3 regions of the Paenibacillus motobuensis genome follow, and region 1 is predicted to be linked to each of the others. Evidence: riboswitches for the same ligand, from Rfam matches in the RefSeq annotation. Region 1 holds a riboswitch; each other region holds the start of a gene.
What was found. A riboswitch is a leader RNA that binds a small molecule or an ion and turns the genes downstream of it on or off. The one in region 1 is predicted to bind cobalamin.

Region 1 (2,203 bases):
TTCAATATTTAACAATTGAATCGATGAACCTTCTTTTAATACTCCTTCGTTCGTATCAGTTTCACTTCCGTATTGAATGGTGTAAATATTGGAACCCACCAGTTCCTTGTAAAAATCATATCGGGCAGAGGGATCGGTTGCTGCCGTCATTAAAATTTCCTCGAGCTTATTCTCCGGTTCAAACGTCATTATTTTTTCACTCCAATCGCGATAGGAACTATAGATGAGCTTATCTTTAATATCTCGTACCACTTTATCGTAATTTTCTTTCCACTCATCATAAGTATCAAATTCTTCTTTAACCTGTAACAATCATACTTGATTTTACTATTTTTCCAACGGGAGTATAAGCTTCCAAACTCCTAGTTCCTTATTTCACAACCGGTTATCTAGTACTAAAAGCTGAAAGTAAGGAAGGACAACAAACAATCTCTTGTGGTATAATTTCACTATGTGAAAAATTCATAATAGTAAGATCAAATTCATGCTGCTTAGTTACTTTTATCTTGATTGTTACTCTTACGACGATCTAGCAACGTTAATATCATCTGAAAAGAGTTATTAAATCAACTATTGTGAAAAATTCATATATTAGGTATACTGGAAACAAAAGGGAGGTGGCAGCCCATGGCTTTTATGATTGCCCAGCGGGCTTACATTAAGTTATACCTGATTACGAAGGTGGAGCAGCGTCGTGGATACGGTTATCAGATGCTGGAGGAAATGAAGGAGGAATTCAAGCCGTTCGGGTATGTGCCTCCGCTGAGCGAGATTTACCGGGCTTTACATGAGTTGGTGCAGGAAGGAGTTCTATATCGGACCAAGCAGCTGAAGGGAAATGATCCAAGCGTCGACTTTCAGGAGATCGTACTGTACCATTTTACGGAAGAAGGACGGGACAAGGCTAAGCTCTACAAGAAGCAGGTGAAGGCCGATCTCGATCGCTGCATTGGTATGCTGCAGAAGGCGGTTCAGGACAATTATAACTAGTTATAGTAAATTCCGATAAGACTACTGTCCCCGATACATAGTAAGATGATAACAAAGAATAAGAATTAGATTCAAAAAGGCCAGTTTTGAATTACCTATCAATTTAATATTGTGGGGATAGGTGCTCCAGTCTAATGGATTGGGAGCTTAAAAGGGAAGTCCGGTTCAATACCGGCGCGGTCCCGCCACTGTAACAGAGGAGTCCGTTGCGATTCTTGCCACTGATACAAGTCTATCGGGAAGGCAGCATGAAGACGTTGAATCTGGAGCCAGGAGACCTGCCTATTCTGACAACACTGCATTACCTACGGAAGATAGGGAGGTGTTAAAGATTACTGCCATTGTAAATCCATACAGAGGTTCTCTTTAGCATTGCTTAAAGGGGGCCTCTTTTATTTAACTGGACTGGATTTATGAACTTGTGTCTCATCAAACATTATTCATGGAGGTTGATTGAATTGAGAAAAATCGTAAGCGGTAATCTGGGCTACCCAAGAATTGGACGGAATCGGGAGTGGAAAAAAGTAATTGAGGCTTATTGGGCAGGGCAAATCGCGGAGCCTGACCTGCGGGAACGACTGACTGCGATCCGCCTGGACAATTTGCGTACGCAGCAAAGCAAAGGAATCGATGTCATTCCAGTCGGTGATTTTACCTATTATGATCATGTGCTGGATACGGCGGTGATGTTCGGATTAGTCCCGGCACGATTCGAGTATGATGGTGGTCCAGTACCACTAGACACCTATTACGCTATTGCCAGAGGAAATAAACAGGCTGCGGCCAGCGAGATGACCAAGTGGTTCAATACGAATTACCACTATATCGTACCTGAGCTTGGAGACAGAGAGCCGAAGCTGACTGTAAATTATCCGCTAGAGGCGTACCGGGAAGCGAAGCAAGCTCTGCAAATGGAAGGCAGACCCGTATTACTTGGTTTGTATACGTTCCTGAAACTGTCCAAAGGATATGGAGAGGGAGAGTTCAACGTTTGGGTCGACAAGCTGCTGCCGCTCTATATTCAGGTGCTGCGTGAGCTTGCGGCAGAAGGTGCAGCCTGGGTACAAATCGATGAACCAGCTCTCGTAATAGAGCTAACCGCAGAGGATATCCAGCAACTTAATTTGATTTATAAGACGATTGTTCAGGAAGTACCGGGAATCTCCATCATGCTGCAAACCTACTTCGCCGCAGTGTCCGGTTATCAACAGGT
Region 2 (2,203 bases), on a different contig from region 1:
ACATATGAACTGAGACTGGTGCTTCCTGTTCCTACCGGAATAACCGTTACTTCAGCTATTGCCATCATAATTCCTCCCTATCCCTTCGATTGTTACTTCTATTGTAACCACAACACCAGGTGAAGTTCAAACTCTGAATCACTTGAGTTCCTCAGTTAATTCTAACGAAACTACAGAACGTTATTACTATGAAATCAAGAGCAAATTGAATCTAACGAAACTGCATATCGTTATTTGCTCTGAAACTAGGCTGAAGTGCTTTATTTTAGTTGAATAGCGATACCCTTCGTTAGAATTCTCGGAAGCTCTTTTTCATCCAAATAACGATATCACGTTTCGTTAGAGATGGTTTACTAGTCGTCAGCCGAATCTCCCCTTACTCTCCGATCGCTAACCGATTTAAGCATCTGTGTGGTCCATAAAAGTTCACATTTTTTTTCGGCCCCGACTCGCCGCATTACGTCTGCTTTCTACTGTTTTTCAGTTAATTTTCACTCGTCAATCCCCCTTATGACCTGTTTACAAACACAATATATTGGGCTATGATCAATTCCAGACAACCAAATATAGTATGAACAGGTGGTTCGGAGCATTTTATACTACCGGATCTTAAAAGGGAAGCGCGGTGTAAATCCGCTGCGGTCCCGCCACTGTGACCGGAAGCTTGAGAGGCTTAACAACCTCTATAAGTGAGTGTTCAAAAAAGGTCGGTTTTCAGGATTGACTTCAAGATCAAAAGCGGACTTTTTGAACAATCTCTATAGCGATTCGTCGGCATCATGCCACTGCAGGGTAAGCGATCCTGTGGGAAGGCGCCGCTGAATGACCCGGAAGCCAGGAGACCTGCCTGTTTCAATGACACCGCTAATGACCTGCGAGGAATCAGGCAGGTGTCCGCTTGCAGCTTTTACATACTATTTCAGTACACACTATCCGAACACAGGAGTACTGTGTTTGATTGAGCGCAATCGGGCATTTTCGACCTTTTGGCAGGTTGGAAATGCTTTTTATATGTCTAGAATGTCTAGTAATTAGAGGGGAGCACTTAGTTATGGCTTTATTAAATCGATTTTATACGGATCAGGAGCAAATGCTGGATGAGGTGATTCATTTAGGGGAAGAAATCGTTGCCAGCTCCAACCTTGATGTACTGCGCGAGAATGCAAACCTGAACGGCGAGAGCTTCTCCGGCAAAATGAGCAAATTCGGCAGTGAGTATGCCAAATGGTATGCGAATCACTTTGTGATGCCTAACCATCTGGTACAAGCTATTCAAGATAATATCGTCTATGTACATGACCTGGATCAATATGCCATCGGTACGACGAACTGCATCTTCATTCCATTTGATAAACTGCTCGCCGGTGGCTTCAACACCGGCAATGGCAGCGTCCGTCCTCCTAATTCGATCATGACGGCCATGGCGCTGGTGGCGATCATTTTTCAATCCCAGCAAAATGCCCAGTACGGCGGCGTCTCCGCCAATAAGCTGGATTACGATCTGGCCCCTTATGTAAGCAAATCGTTCGTGAAGTACTTCCGTAAAGGGCTTGGCTACTTCGAAGAAGGAGACGATGCGGCGGACTTGGGTGAGATCTCCATGGGACGTAGCGACCTTCAGGAGCAATATCCAAGAACTTTTAAATATGCCTCCAAGGAGACCGAATCAGAAACTTTACAGGCTGCTGAGAGCCTGATTCATAACTTGAATACGATGTCGAGCCGGGCCGGCGGGCAAATCCCGTTCACCAGCATCAACTATGGCACTTGCACATCTCCAGAGGGACAATTGGTCATCCAATCCCTGCTAAAGGCAACGATGCGCGGTCTGGGCAGCGGTGAGACACCCGTCTTCCCGATTCAAATCTTCAAATGCAAGCAAGGCGTCAACCAGGAGAAGAATGATCCGAACTACCATCTATTCCTGATGGCTGCAGAGTGCTCAGTCAAACGGTTGTATCCAAACTTCGCTAACCTGGATGCGCCTTTGAACCTGCAATACTATGATCCGGCTAATCCGGATACGGAATTCGCAACCATGGGATGTCGTACTCGCGTATTAAGCGATCGCTTTGGACGCAATCATCTGTCCGGTAAAGGCAATCTGTCCTTTAATACGATTAACCTCGTCAAGCTCGGACTAGAGCACGGTATCGCGCTAGGACGGCGCAAAGAAGCCGATGAGCGTGGCTTCTACCGCGAA
Region 3 (2,203 bases), on a different contig from region 1:
GACATCGCCGGCCGAGATATTAATCCGCTCGCGATAAAAGGAGCGCGTGTGAATTTGCACCATTTTGGCTATGATTCGATAGACTTGGTAGAGATCGGTGATATGAACGATATAGATGAGCATTATGACGCCGCTGTTCTTGATATGCCTTATAATCTCTGTTCGGTGCTTCCGCGAGATGAAAGGATTAGAATGCTCACTAGTCTGAAGCGGATTAGCATCCGGTCGGTTATCGTCTCTTCAGAGCCACTTGAGGAGGAGATTCGCGAGGTCGGTCTTATGATCATGGATCAAGGAAAAATCCATAAAGGTTCCTTTATCCGCAATGTGTGGCTGTGCAGGAGCGAGTGAACAGGGTAAGACTATCTTATTGCAGTATTGCAGCAGTAGATAACGGTGAATGAACGGTTTTGGATATTGTGTTCAATCTCCTTTTCACCTATAATCCAATAGAGAAGATAGCCTTGCTATAAGCTAATCCATTAAATAAATACTTGCTGGTCCTGAGTTGGCGCGAATACGCCATGCGCTCGGGTGAAAAGGGAAGCCGGTGTGAGTCCGGCGCGGTCCCGCCACTGTAAACAGGGACGAAGTCCAATTTGCCACTGTCAACTGTCAGGTTGATGGGAAGGCGGGCTTCAAGTCATAACCTGTAAGTCAGGAGACCTGCCGCGAGTATATGAGACGGTCCTTCGAGGAAAGGATAACGTTCTGCTAAGCTAAGATTGCCCATCTGTATGGAGACTCCATGCTCTGTTTGGATCAGGCATAACTTTGTAGACGTAACCCATCCCATACGGATTGGGTTTTCTTTATTTTATCGGGACTCAAAGCACAAGCAATGGCGTACAAGAACTTATTCAAAAGGAGAGGGAAAACTTGAAGAACTGGAGAAAAATATGGGCGGCTGCGCTGCTGACGCTCGTAATTATGGTCGTTGCAGGGTGTGGCGCCAATAATTCAACGAATAATGCCACGAACGGGGCGGCAAATCATAGTACGAATCAGGCTGCTGAGCAGAGCAGCAATAGCGGAAATGCAGGAGAAGCACAGCATACAGCTTACCCGCTTACTGTAAAGGATGATTTCGGTACGGAGGTTACATTTGATGCAGCTCCGCAGAAGATTGTCTCCTTGTCACCATCGGAGACGGAAGGCTTGTTCGCGATCGGGCTGGACGAGCAGATTGTCGGCGTCTCGGATAATGATGATTATCCGGAAGCAGCGCTGTCCAAGCCGAAGATGGGCGGCTTCCAAGTTAATGTAGAATCCGTTGTAGCGGCTGAGCCGGATCTTGTCGTTGTTACAGGGACGATGATCAAGGAAGAGACGATCAAGAGCTTGACCGATCTCGGGATTAAAGTATTTAAATCCAATCCGAAGACAGTGACTGACGTAATGGACCATATTAAGATGATTGGACAAATTACGGATCACCAGGCTGAGGCGGAGCAAGTTGTGAAGCAGATGCAGGATGAGCTGAATCAAGTAACTGAAGCCGTTAAATCGGTTAAAGAGGAAGATAAGAAAGAGGTATATATCGAGTTCTCGCCAGGCTGGACGGTTGGTAAGGGCGAGTTCATGGACGAGATGATCACACTTGCCGGAGGCACTAACGTAGCTTCCGATATAGAAGGTTGGAGTCAAATTAACGAAGAGAATATTATTAAGGCAAATCCTGATGTTATTCTGTATGCCAAGAGCGTCATTGAAAATGACAAGACCTTGGCCGAGATTATAAAAGAACGCAGCGGTTGGGATCAAATTACGGCGGTGAAGAATGATCAGGTTATTGGACTGGATGACAATTTGCTCAGCCGTCCGGGACCGCGCGTAACCCAAGGACTGATTGAAGTAGCCAAAGCAATCTATCCGGAATTGATGCAGCCATGAGGAAGAAGCTGGCCGGATACGGAATCATAGGTCTTGCTTTGCTCGCAATCACCGTCTTGATCTGTATCGGGGTAGGCTCAGTATATTTGCCTGCCGGAGAGATTATCGCCATTCTTGCGCATCATATTCCGTGGATTGGCGATCATATCACTCCGGATTGGAGCATGGCTTCTGAACAGATTGTGATGAAGGTTCGCCTTCCGCGAGTGATGCTTGGCCTGCTGGTCGGTGCTTCGCTTGCGGCAGCGGGCTCTGCTTTCCAGGGAGTGCTGCGCAATCCGCTCTCCGATCCATTCACCCTTGGCGTGTC

Region 2: it holds a riboswitch for cobalamin, as region 1 does, so the genes downstream of both, ABD014_RS00770 (anaerobic ribonucleoside triphosphate reductase) here and metE (5-methyltetrahydropteroyltriglutamate--homocysteine S-methyltransferase) in region 1, are expected to answer to the same signal.
Region 3: it holds a riboswitch for cobalamin, as region 1 does, so the genes downstream of both, ABD014_RS06695 (ABC transporter substrate-binding protein) here and metE (5-methyltetrahydropteroyltriglutamate--homocysteine S-methyltransferase) in region 1, are expected to answer to the same signal.

Annotation. Positions count from the first base shown of each region.
Region 1 is NZ_BAAACX010000009.1:591,653-593,855, reverse strand. It holds gene ABD014_RS13305 (enhanced serine sensitivity protein SseB C-terminal domain-containing protein) at 1-312, opposite strand, end outside; gene ABD014_RS13300 (replication termination protein) at 628-990, shown strand; cobalamin riboswitch at 1,093-1,290, shown strand; gene metE (5-methyltetrahydropteroyltriglutamate--homocysteine S-methyltransferase) at 1,449-2,203, shown strand, end outside.
Region 2 is NZ_BAAACX010000002.1:164,465-166,667, forward strand. It holds gene ABD014_RS00765 (MTH1187 family thiamine-binding protein) at 1-65, opposite strand, end outside; cobalamin riboswitch at 561-865, shown strand; gene ABD014_RS00770 (anaerobic ribonucleoside triphosphate reductase) at 1,052-2,203, shown strand, end outside.
Region 3 is NZ_BAAACX010000007.1:334,571-336,773, forward strand. It holds gene ABD014_RS06690 (TRM11 family SAM-dependent methyltransferase) at 1-351, shown strand, start outside; cobalamin riboswitch at 481-688, shown strand; gene ABD014_RS06695 (ABC transporter substrate-binding protein) at 880-1,893, shown strand; gene ABD014_RS06700 (FecCD family ABC transporter permease) at 1,890-2,203, shown strand, end outside.